Vreelandella piezotolerans: one gene and its partner. The protein of the gene in region 2 interacts with the protein of the main gene of each other region in a pairwise test. Links are inferred from orthologs where the notes say so. Each region holds a gene or a part of one and is shown on either strand. Other genes may lie near its edges.

Region 1 (4,260 bases), 840 kb from region 2 along the record:
ATCGCGCCGCCTCGTTGCCAACCATGCTCGGCGAAGTAATTGGCAACGCTACCAATCGCATCGACTGGGTTATTCCACAGATCGCGCTTCGCGTCACCGTCAAAATCGACGGCGTAAGCTTGATAGCTGGTAGGTATGAATTGAGGGTAGCCCATGGCTCCTGCATAGGAGCCGTAGAGCGACTCGGGTGCCACCTCTTGCTGATGGGCGATGGTCAAAAAGGCCGCTAGCTCGCCGCGAAAGAAATCGCCGCGTACCGGGTGGTGAAATGCCAGCGTGGCGAGAGAGTCCAACACTTTATGACGCCCTTTGTGGCGACCGTAGTAGGTCTCTACACCCATGATGGCGGTAATCACTTCCGGCGGCACGCCGTATTCCGATTCGGCACGCGCCAGCGCATCGGCATGGGCCTTGATGAACGCGGCCCCTTCGTCGATACGCTGCTCGGTTAGAAAAATATCGCGATACTCGAACCAGCGCAGCCGACGCTCGGCCGCGCCTGCCATGGCATCCAACACTTCCTGTCGATAGCTTGCCTGAGCCAGCGCTTGCTCCAGCCACGCATTTGGCACGCCCTGCTCGGCCAGCTCGTCAGCCAATTGCTGGGTTTGCGGATTATGCTGCGGATCGAAACTGACCGTTTCCTCAGCGACGACCGCCGGGGCCGAACACGCTACTAGCATGGCAATGGCATAGCCACCCGCTTGACTTCGCGCCCTGTTCATTTGCTCACCACTCCTGTGAATTCATACTGCCACGGCCTTGACCGTCAGCGTGGCAGTAACCGCCGATGGGCGTGTATGGACATGAGGATACCGAACCCCGCTAACAAGGTCACGCTAGAGGTGCCGCCATAACTGACCAGTGGCAGCGGCACGCCCACCACCGGCAAGATGCCACTCACCATGCCCACATTGACGAATACATAGATAAAAAACGTCAGAATGATACTGCCTGCGAACAGGCGACCAAAGGTATCTTGGGACGATGCCGCCAGCCACAGCCCGCGGCCCACGATCATCACATACAGCGTCAGCAGCACCATCATACCCACCAGGCCAAACTCCTCACCCAACACGGCGATAATGAAATCGGTATGCCGCTCGGGCAAGAACTCGAGTTGGGACTGGGTACCTTCTAACCACCCTTTGCCCCATAGCCCACCGCTGCCGATGGCCGTAGTGGATTGTATGATGTTCCACCCGGAACCCAGCGGGTCGCTATCGGGGTCTAGAAACGTCAGCACCCGCTGTCGCTGATAGTTGTGCATGTTCATCCATAGCACCGGTAGGCCCGCCGCGCCCAGCGCTGCGACCAAACCGATCAACTTCCAGGAAAGCCCTGCCAGCAGCACGACGATCACCGCCGCGCTGGCCACCAACAGCGAGGTACCAAGATCTGGCTGAATGGCCGTTAATACGACCGGTACACCAATGATCACCGCGCAGACCACGATATCGCGAAGACGAGGCGGCAACTGGCAGCGGTTCAAATATGCCGCCACCATCAGCGGCACCGCCAACTTCATCATCTCCGAGGGCTGAAAACGGATGACGCCAGGAATCTCAAGCCAGCGCTTGGCCCCCATGCCGATATCGCCAGCAATTTCTACCGCAATCAGCATGGCAAGGCCCACCCCGTAGGCCAGCGGTGCCCAGCGTAAAAACGTCGAGGGGGAGAACTGGGCGATGATCACCATACCCGCCAGCGCCACGCCAAACCGAATGGCCTGGGCGATGACGGTATCGAGCCGCTGCCCCGAAGCGCTGTAAAGCACCAATAGCCCGGCGCTCATCAGCACCAGTAGCATGCCGAGCAGCCAGGGGTCGAGGTGGATACGTTCCCACACACTTTTGCGCCGGGCGATACCGCTGTCCGGCGGACGCGTTGGATAACGCCGCAACGAACGGGTAATCAGTTGCCAAGGCATCGCTAGTTGCCCTCCACGTTGGCGGTATCTTCCTCTAACACCTCTTTGACTTCCTCGACCTCGGGGGCCTCATCTTCGAGCAGCCAAGCATCCGTCATCGCCCGCGCCAAATGCGCGGCATGAGTGCTGCCGCCCCCCGCGTTTTCGACGATGACCGATACCGCAATTTGTGGGTCGTCGATGGGCGCAAACGCCATGAAAAGCGCGTGATCACGCAGGCGCTCTTCGAGCTCTTCGGCGTTATAGCGCTGATCTTGACCAAGCGAGAACACCTGGGCCGTGCCTGACTTGCCCCCCATGCGATACTCGAGCCCCACCCCCGTTCGACGCGCCGTACCCTCGCTGCCACTGAGCACTTTTTCCATACCGCTATATACCCGATCCCACCAGTTATCGTTGGCCAGTTCGATATCGGGCAGCGTATCGGGGAGCTCTTCGGGCACCGGCTGCTCGCCAATACGCAGGGCCAAGCGCGGCTTCACCCAATGGCCACGATTGGCCAAGGCAGCGGTAGCGCTGGCAAGTTGCAGCGGTGTGACCTGCCAATACCCTTGACCAATACCTACCGAGAGCGTTTCGCCGGGATACCACGGCTGATTGAACCGCGCCCGCTTCCAGTCACGCGAGGGCATCAGCCCCGTGCTTTCTCCCTGAACGTCGTGAGCCACGCGTTGGCCAAAGCCGAAGTTGGTCATCTGTTCGTGGAGCTTGTCGATACCGAGGTCGTGGGCAAGAGAGTAGTAGTAGGTGTTATTCGATACGGCAATGGAGCGCTCCATATCGACACGCCCGTGCCCCCAGCGCAGCCAATTACGATAGCGGCGAGAATCGTTGGGTAATTGATAGAAACCGGGATCGTTGATGGTGCTATCCGGGGTGATCACGCCCTCGACCAACCCTGCCAGCGCCAAGAAGGGCTTGATGGTCGACCCCGGCGGGTAGTGACCGCGAATGGCACGGTTGAACAGCGGCAGGTCGATATCTTCCTGCAGCGCTCGATAAGAACCGACATCAATGCCGGTCACGAACTGGTTACTATCGAACCCAGGGGTCGACACCATCGCCAAAATTTCGCCAGTGCTGGGAACGATAGCCACGATGGAACCGCGTCGCCCATCAAGCAGCTCGTAGGCCAGCATTTGCAAGGAGCGGTCGAGCGTCAAGGTGAGGTTGGCACCGGGCACGGGGTCGGTACGGCCCAATTCGCGTAGAACGCGGCCCCGTGCGTTGGTTTCGACCTTACGTAGTCCGGCCTCGCCGTGGAGTTCAGTTTCGTAAAAACGCTCGACGCCGGTTTTGCCAATGAAATGGGTACCCGCATAGCGTCCTGGGTCGAGCTCCTGTAGCTCTTCTGCGTTGATACGCCCGACGTACCCCAGAGCGTGGGCCATGACGTCCGCATCGGGATAGTAGCGAAGCAGTTGAGCCTCGACTTCGACGCCGGGCAACCGGTGGCGATTGACGGCCAGCCGAGCGATCTGCTCTTCGCTAAGGTCGCTCATCAACAGCGCAGGCTGAAACGGTCGCTGGCGCTGGCGGGAACGCACTTGAAACGCCTCGATCTCCTCCTCAGGCAACTCTAGAAGATCGACCAGCAAAGAGAGCGTCTCATCGAGATCATCGACTCGCTCACGCACCAGGGTCAAATTGTAGGTAGGCCGGTTCTCGGCCAACAGCACACCGTTGCGGTCGTAGATCAACCCACGATTGGGCGGCAGAGGCTCGACCCGTACGCGGTTTTTTTCAGAGCGAGTGCTGTAGAGGTCGTGCTGCACGATCTGCAGGTAGCCTAGTCGACTAACCAACAGGCTAGTCAGCACCACGACCACTAACACGGCGAGCAGTGCCCTGACACGGAAAATACGCAGTTCTTGCTCGGGAATTTTTAGCGTGTCACGGCGCTGAGGCATGGCAACAGAGGACTCTCACAAAACAATAAAAGCGGCGGCCCCAGTGGGGAGTAAACACAATTTAGCCGTCGATCGGCCTTTAACGCCTAGCGGTGGTAGGGATGACCCACCAACAGTGTCCAGGCGCGGTAGAGCTGTTCTGCCAGCATGATTCTGACGAGTGGGTGGGGCAGCGTCAGCGGCGAGAGAGACCACGCTTTGTCCGCCGTGGCGGACAGGGAAGGCTCCAAACCGTCCGGACCGCCAACGAGCAGAACGACGTCCCGCCCCTCCATACGCCAAGCATCTGCTTCTCGGGCGAGCTGCTCGGTGGTCCAAGGCTTCCCTTTGACTTCGAGCGCGACCACGATCTCATCGCCGCGCAGTTTTTCGCGAATGCGCTGCGATTCTTGCGCACGCGCTTTGGCGATATCGGCATTC
Region 2 (8,189 bases):
TCTACGCCGGTACCGCTGCATCCGGGCGCGCTTCGCTACTTCGAAGAAGTTGGCGCTGAGATCCCGGACCGTCTGCGTCCGTAACCCATTAGGAGCCGTGCCATGCAGTGGCAACGACGACTGATGGCGCTCTTACTGATGAGTGGTTTGTTCGCCGAAGCGGGGGCCTCCCCCGCTTCGGCGACTGCGTCTTGGCATCTGCGGGTCGTGACCGAGCAGGGCGACACGCTCGTAGATGCAGCCGCGCCGCAGGGCAGCCGCTGGTGCATCCAGTGGCAGCACTCTGTCGAGCACTTTACGGTGTTGGACTGTTACCGCAACGCGGGTGGCACGATGCAGCTCGAGCGCAGCCACCAACCGGATTTTGCCGCTGGGCTTGGGCACATTTTCGGGCGCGGCGAGCAGGTGTCGGACGGCCAGGGCGGTTACTGGATCAATGCCATCGACGAGCCAGTGGCGAACAATCGCTACGTACTACGGGTCGGCTCGACGGCCGTCAATCACCGCGTCATGTGGCCAGATGGCGAGCATCCCACCGTGAGCCTGAGTGAGCGAGCGGCTGGCCAACGCGTCACGATAGCCTTGTCATCGCGTTGAGTGTCGTTAGCCAAACACCTCATAAGTGCGCCGATCGATGTCGCTTTTCATAAAAATTAAGTGGGTGTTAACCCCCAAAGTTAGCTTATGCTTCCGAGGACTTCATGAACGAATCCACGCCACCGCCGACTGTGATGCCGGGCGGCAATGCGATTCAACCCCGCTTCGTTTTATGGTGTATCACCATCGTGGCGGTGGGACTGTCGTTATTCCAACTCTACTCGGCGGGTATTCAGCCGCTGGGCCTATTTTATCAGCGCAGCATTCACCTAGCGCTGATCATGCTATTGGCCTTTTTGATGTTTCCGGCCTTTGGGCCAAATCGTAAGCGCGGCATCGTGGGCTGGGGAATCGACCTGGTCTTCTTTGCCGGTGCGCTGATCACGGGTGGCTACTTGGTGTTCAACTTGGATGCCATCTTCAGTCGCGCCGGGTTCTGGAACCAGACCGATATTTTGGTTGCCTGTATTGCCACGGTCACCGTACTCGAGGCCAGCCGCCGCGCGGTGGGTTTTGGTATGACGGTGATTGGCTTGCTCGCTATCGTTTATGCGTTTGCCGGCCCCCGTGGGGAGCTTCCCTGGCTGGGCGAGTGGATGCCCGGCATCATGGAGCACCGTGGCTACAGCCTCGACCGCGTGGCCGGGCAGCTTTACCTGGGCCAAGAGGGCATTTTTGGCCTGCCGCTGGGAGTTGCCGCTACCTATATCTTCATTTTCGTCCTCTTCGGTGCTTTTTTGGAAAGCACGGGTGCCGGTAAGTTTTTCATCGATATGGCTTACGCCGCTACTGGACGCCAGCGCGGCGGTCCGGCCAAAGCGGCCGTTCTGGCCTCGGCGGGTATGGGATCGATTTCGGGCAGCGCCATTGCCAACGTGGTCACCACCGGCGCGTTCACCATTCCGCTGATGAAGAAACTGGGCTACCAGCCGAAGCAGGCGGGGGGCATCGAAGCGGCCGCTTCCACCGGCGGGCAAATCATGCCGCCGCTGATGGGTGCAGGCGCCTTCTTGATTGCCGAATATACCAATACGCCTTATTTAGAGATCGTCAAAATCAGCATTCTGCCGGCGATCATGTACTTTGCGACGGTCTATCTGTTCGTCCACATCATTGCCTTGAAACAAGGCATGCAGGGCATGGCCAAGAGCGAGCTGCCCCAAATGCGCCAAGTCATGAAAGATGGCTGGCACTTCCTCCTGCCGCTGGCGGTGTTGGTATGGCTGCTGGCCATGAGCATGTCGCCCATGCGCGTGGGGTATTACGCGGTCGTCACCATGGTGGCGGTGGCCGTCTTGCGCTATGCATTATGGTACTTCTTCGTGGCACCCAAACAGGGGCAACCGGTCACGGTCGAGCGCACGAAAGCGGTCGTGTGGGCAGGGCTCGTGAAGCTGGTCCAGGGATTAGAGTTGGGCGCGCGCAATGCCGTGGCGGTCTCCATGGCTTGCGCTGTCGCCGGTATCATCGTCGGCGTGGTCGGTTTGACCGGCCTGGGTCTGAAGTTCTCCTCCATGATGCTGGCGTTCTCCGGTGGCAACCTGGTGCTGGCACTGCTGTTGGTGCTGTTGGCGAGCCTAATTTTGGGGATGGGGTTACCGGTCACTGCCAGCTACATCGTTCTGATCGTGCTGGTGGGGCCAGCGCTGACCGCCGAGTTCGGTGTGCCGCTGTTGATCGCTCACTTGGTGGTTTTTTGGTACTCCCAGGACTCCAACGTCACGCCACCGATTGCCCTGGCGGGGTTTGCGGGGGCGGCCATTGCCGGCAGTAAACCCATGGAGACGGGCTTCCAAGCGTGGAAGTTTGCCAAGGGGCTCTACCTGATTCCGCTGTTCATGGTCTTCAATCCGGAGATCATCATTGGCGGGCCGGTGCTCGTGGTGGTATGGAATGCAGTCATCGCGCTACTGGCGCTATGTGCGTTCGCGGCCTCGCTAGAAGGCTACCTGTTTACGCGTATGTCTTGGCTGCCTCGTTTGGCCATTGGTGGCGCCATTGTCGGTGTGTTCTACCCAAGCTTGTGGACGGAGGTGGCCGGCGTCACGGTCATGGTCGTAGCCATCGCCGCTAACTGGCAGGCGAGCAAACGGGAGCCAACGCCGGTGGCCGGTTGATTTTGCCTAGGAGAAAAGCAGCACCAAAAAAGCCCGGGAACATTCGTTCCCGGGCTTTTACGTTTTAGCGTCGGTTCGTATTTAGAAGATCGACTCTGCCGTGCCAGACCCCTGCGAGCCACTGGCTTCCTCAAGCTCTTGGCTAATGCGCCGAGGCTGGAAATCCGGTAGATGGTCTCTGTGGAACAGCTCGGTCATGCCGCCCGGTTGGTCATCGTGTAAACGACGGCCCGTCTCCGGGTCCACCCGTGCGGTGACGATGGTGTCGGGACGCTCTGGCAGTGCAGAGGGGGTTCCTTCGAGCGCATCGCCCATGAAGTCGATCCAGATGGGTAGAGCGGCATTCGCGCCATACTCGGCAATGGTGTCGTTGCTGTCTTTACCGACCCACACCGTGGTGACGAGATTGCTATTGAAACCGGCAAACCAGGCGTCTCGCTGGCTGTTGGTCGTGCCGGTTTTACCGACGATATCCTCACGGTTTAGGCTCAGTGCACCTCGGCCCGTACCGGAGGTAATGACGTCGCGCAGCATGTCTCGCAGAATATATACCGCTGCTGCGTCGGCCACACGAGGGGCGATCGGGTAGGTCTTGCCATCGATCTCGACGGTTTCCTGGCCCTCGGCGCAACTCACGCAGGCAACCTGCGGCGTAGCTTCATCGATCACTTCGTTATCGTCATCGCGGGTCACCCGCTCGATGAACCAAGGCGAGACTTGGAAGCCGCCGTTGGCGATCACCGCGTAGGCGTTGGTCATCTCCATGGGCGTGAGACTGGCGCTACCCAGGGCCAGTGACAGGCCGCGGGGCAGACGCTCCGGCGAGAAGCCGAACCCTTCCAGATATTGGATCGTGTGGTCGAGCCCCATGGTTTGCAGCACGCGAATGGTGACGAGATTGCGCGAACGTGCCAGTGCCGGGCGCAGGCGCATCGGACCTTGGAAGTCGCGGCTTGAGTTGACCGGGCGCCATAGTGAATCGCTGCCATCATCCAATACCACCGGCGCGTCGTTGACCACGCTCGCCGCGTTCATTTCGCCATCTTGCAAGGCGGCGAGATAAATGAACGGCTTGAAGATTGAGCCGGACTGACGCTGGGCTTGCACGGCGCGGTTGAACTTACTAGCGTTGAAGTCGAAGCCGCCCTGCAGCGCCAGAATCGCACCGGTGCGTGGGTCTTGCGCCACCAGCGAGCCTTCGGCGTCTGGACGTTGGGAAAGGCGCAGCGTGCCGTCATCGGTCTCGATGACGCGGATGAGGTCGCCCCGTTCGGCAATCTGTGCCGCATTGGTCGGTTCGGCCCCTCGGCTACGCGGGCTCAAATAGGGGCGCGCCCAGCTAAGACCACTCCATGGAATCGTTTGCAGCTCACCGCCACGAGTCAGCACCTGCATCTCACGGCCACTGCTCTCGACCACGATGGCAGGCTGCAGCAGGCCATAGTTGGGCGTACGCTCCAGTACCTGAAGCCAGTTGCTCACATCGCCATCCACGCCTTCGACTTCGGTTTGGCTACGCTGGGCAGCCTGACGAGCGGTTTGGCGGATCTCCGGCGACTCTGACAGCTCCTCTTCCAAACCCTGGGTAGTGGTCTGCTCTTGGGCTTCGACCAAGCTGGGGGCAATGTCCTCTTGCTCGGCACCCCGCCAGCCATGGCGTAAGTCGTAAGCGATCAGGCCATTGGCCAGCGCCTGACGGGCAAACGGCTGCAGTTCGCTATCGATGGTGGTGTAAATGCGGTAGCCACCGGTATAGGCGGTATCACCAAAGCGCTCGATGGCGTATTGGCGTGCCATCTCTGCCACGTAGGCGGCATCCACCTCGGTTTGGGTGTAGTGGCGGCGTGCGGTGACTGGGGCCTGAACGGCACTTTGATAGGTATCGTTATCGATATACCCAAGCTCACGCATGCGGAATAGGATCCAGTTGCGACGAATCAGCGAACGCTCGGAGTTGGCCAGTGGGTTGAACGCCGAGGGGGCTTTGGGCAGTCCGGCAATCATGGCGGTTTCCGCCAGGCTCAGCTCGGCGAGTGGCTTGTCGTAATAGGTCTCGGCGGCAGCGGCAATGCCATAAGCACGGTTACCTAGAAAGATCTTATTGACGTAAAGTTCGAAGATCTCCTCTTTGTCGAGAATCTGCTCCATCTGTAAGGCCAGCAGAATCTCGCGAATTTTCCGTGTGAACGTCTGGTCGAGGGTCAGCATGTAGTTACGTGCGACCTGCATGGTGATGGTGGAACCCCCCGATTGAATGGTGCCGCCACTCTGAACCAGCTCGACCGCCGCGCGCGCCAAGCCGCGCGGGTCGACGCCTGCATGATCGAAGTAACTGGCGTCTTCGGCAGCAATCAGCGCGTTGATCATGTCTTGGGGAATGTCATCGAAGTCGATCGCCACGCGGCGCTCTTCACCGAATTCGCCGATCAGCTTGCCGTCGTTGGTAAAAATCCGTAGTGGCGTGTGCAGTTCGAAATCCTGCAGCTGACGCACGTCGGGCAGGCCCGGCGAAAAATAGATCGCCGCACCGATCACCGCCAGTATGACCGCACCCGAGAGCGCAACGACCAGTGAAAATAGTGACAGCACAAGAGTCCGTAAAAACGTCATGAACAGTGGGCACCCGTAAAAAGAGGAGTAGCCAGGGCAGTATTAACGCCATGGCGCGCAAGTGGCTGCCATTATAGGAAGGGGAGGCAGCGGCCACCAGTGTTGATATGGCGTAGAGGCATTGGCGTGTGCCTTAACTAAAAATCATGTAACCTCGAAACTCGCACGATAGGCAGGCGGAGCCGAACTCAACATGCGTTTACTAACACCCAGTAAAGGGTTGATTGGTGTCGATATTACCTCGGCGACCGTCAAGCTACTCGAACTCAAACGGTGCAACGATAATTACCAAGTCGAGAGCTACGCCGTGCGCCCGCTTCGCGAAGGTGCGGTGGTCGAACGCCGTATTCGAGATATGAACGATGTGGCCAACATGCTGAGTCGCGCCGTCGAACACGCCAAACCCTCAACGCGTAAAGCTGCCGTGGCCGTTCCGGCCAGCGCTGCCATTACCAAAACGCTTCAGTTTCCCGTCTCGCTGAGCGAAGACGAGATCGAAGAGCGCATAATCGCCGAGTCAGACCGGCATATTCCGTTTCCGTTCAATGAAGTGGCGTTCGACTTCCACTGCCTGGGCCCTGCGCCCTTCGATGACGAGCAGCAGCAGGTCATTTTGGTGGCTTGCCGCCAGCAGGATGTGTCACAGCTCACCGAAACCTTGGAGCGTGCCGGATTGGAGCCTGCGGCGGTGGACGTGGAAACCTTCGCCATGGAGCGCTCGCTGGCCGAGCTGCGTCGTCAGCTCAACGTCGACAGCGACCCCAACGCCTGCGTAGGGCTAGTGGATATTGGTGCGAACATGAATGCCTTTCACGTCGTGCGTGGAGGTCACATCGTTTATAGCCGGGACACGGTGTTTGGCGGTCGCCAGCTCACTGACGCGATTCGCGACCATTACTCTTTGAGTAACGAAGAGGCGGGCTTTGCCAAAAAGCGCGGCGGCCTGCCTGAGGATTACCACGAGAAAGTGCTCAATCCGTTCCTGGAAACCGTCGTGCAACAGGTGGGGCGCTCCCTGCAGCTCTATTATACCGCCGGGCGCCAGCACGAAGTGCAGCACATCGTACTGGCAGGCGGCTCGAGCGTCATTCCCGGCTTGGCCGAGCGCATCGCCGACGATAGCGGTATGTCGGTGACCATCGCCAATCCGTTTCAGCGTATGCGTGTCAATAAGCGCCTCAATATGGAAGGTTTGACGAACGATGCTCCAGCCATGCTCACCGCGGGCGGTTTGGCGATGAGGGTTGGACTATGAGCATTAATATCAACCTGCTTCCCTGGCGGGAGGCGCGTCGGGAGAAACGCACCCGCCGTTTTTACGGGGTCGTCGTGCTGATGCTGATCGCCGGGGTTGCGCTGGGCCTGGGGGTCGCTCAGCTTTACCAGCAGAAGCTCGCCGCTCAGCAGCAGCGTAACGCCTATATCACCCAGCACATCGAGCGCCTGAATAACGAAATTGCCGATGTGCAGCGCTATCAACAAACCGCCGAGCGACTAGGCGAGCAGTTGGCGCTGTTCAACACGCTGCAGGCCGAGCGGGTGAGTACCGTGCAACTGTTCAACGATATCGCTGCAAGCGCGGTAGACGGCGTGGTGTATCAGCGGCTGACCCGTAACGGCGAGCAGGTAAGCGTATCGGCCATGGCGGGCAGCGAACGTCAGGTATCCGATCAGCTGCGTCAGATTGCCAGTATGCCTGGGCTGGGAGTGCCGCTACTGTCGGAGGTGACCAGCGGGCAAGATGGCAATAGTCGCTTGTTCCAGTTCGAAGTGGTGCAGTCGTCGCTGAGAGAGAGTGGTGACGGGGAGGAGTCGCCATGATAGGGGGGCGCGAGCGCTGGCGGGATGAGTGGCAGCGATTGAAAACGCTGGATTGGCAGTCGCTGGATGTCAAAGAAGCGGGCGAGTGGCCCGTGCTACTCAAGGTGCTGTGTGGCGCGCTAGCGTTTTGCGTAGCCTTGGGCGGACTGAGCTGGTGGTTGGTGAGCGAAAAGCGCATCGAACTGGAAGCGGCACAGCGCCAAGAGGCACGTCTTCTGAACGAGTATCGTAGCAAAGTCTCTGAAGCGGCCTTTTTGCCCGAAGTGCGTGACCAACTCATCGCGCTCGAAGAGCAGATGACCACCATGCGCTCCATGCTGCCCACCAGTGCCGAAATTCCCTCGTTATTGGATAGCATTAGCGAGGCAGCGCTGGATAATGACTTGAGTATCGAAACGATTCGCCTGCGCCCCACCGTGCGAAATACGCACTACGTGGAGCACCCGCTGGATATTCAGGTGCGCGGCGGCTATCACGAGCTGGCGCACTTCGTGGCCGACATTAGTCAGTTGGCACGTATCGTGACCCAGCACGATATCGCGCTCTCACCGGCCGAGCAGAGCGGTGAGTCGCTGCGTATGTCATTGGTCGCTCGCACCTATAGCTATATAGACGCAGCAGACGGGGAGGCGCCCGTACCATGAAGCGTTTACTCACTTTTGGCGTAATGGCGCTTCTCGCGGGTTGTAGTGACGCCAACCTTGGCCAGCTAGCGTCGGTGTTGGACGAGATTCGGCGCGCTCCAGCGGGACAGCCGCCGGTCGCCATTCCAACGATTCCCGACTACCAGCCGATAGAGTACCGCTATAGTGATGCCCGCAGTCCGTTCCTCGCTCCTGAGAGCGTGCGAGCGACCGAGGCGGAGGCCGTCTTTGCAAGCGCCCTGGCCCCCGACCAGCAGCGAAAGACCGAGCCGTTAGAGCAGTTCCCGCTGCAAAGCCTACGTTTGGTGGGCACGCTGCGGATGGGCGGGCAGCAGGTGGCACTGATCAGCGCGCCAGACGGTAGCGTCACTAGCGTGCGCGAAGGCAACTACCTAGGCAC

What was found.
Region 1: the proteins of GYM47_RS03590 (region 2) and mrdA interact in binary tests that used the Escherichia coli proteins (3 or more experiments, as listed by UniProt). The link is inferred for Vreelandella piezotolerans from one-to-one orthologs.

The regions. Positions count from the first base shown.
Region 1 is NZ_CP048602.1:1,611,260-1,615,519, reverse strand. The notes cover bases 1,387-4,260. They hold mrdA (penicillin-binding protein 2), read right to left. Parts: upstream 3,841-4,260; coding sequence 1,933-3,840; downstream 1,387-1,932. Other genes in these bases: rlmH (23S rRNA (pseudouridine(1915)-N(3))-methyltransferase RlmH), read right to left, coding at 3,927-4,260; rodA (rod shape-determining protein RodA), read right to left, coding at 1,387-1,930. Outside these bases: mltB (lytic murein transglycosylase B), read right to left, coding at 1-725; more of rodA, read right to left, coding at 770-1,386. UniProt on the Escherichia coli protein: Catalyzes cross-linking of the peptidoglycan cell wall. Responsible for the determination of the rod shape of the cell. Is probably required for lateral peptidoglycan synthesis and maintenance of the correct diameter during lateral and centripetal growth.
Region 2 is NZ_CP048602.1:768,449-776,637, forward strand. What follows is about bases 2,561-5,685. They hold GYM47_RS03590 (penicillin-binding protein 1A), read right to left. Parts: upstream 5,325-5,685; coding sequence 2,796-5,324; downstream 2,561-2,795. Other genes in these bases: GYM47_RS03585 (TRAP transporter permease), read left to right, coding at 2,561-2,714; pilM (type IV pilus assembly protein PilM), read left to right, coding at 5,518-5,685. Outside these bases: GYM47_RS03575 (TAXI family TRAP transporter solute-binding subunit), read left to right, coding at 1-84; GYM47_RS03580 (DUF1850 domain-containing protein), read left to right, coding at 103-597; more of GYM47_RS03585, read left to right, coding at 702-2,560; more of pilM, read left to right, coding at 5,686-6,579; GYM47_RS03600 (PilN domain-containing protein), read left to right, coding at 6,576-7,145; GYM47_RS03605 (type IV pilus inner membrane component PilO), read left to right, coding at 7,142-7,789; GYM47_RS03610 (pilus assembly protein PilP), read left to right, coding at 7,786-8,189. UniProt on the Escherichia coli protein: Cell wall formation. Synthesis of cross-linked peptidoglycan from the lipid intermediates.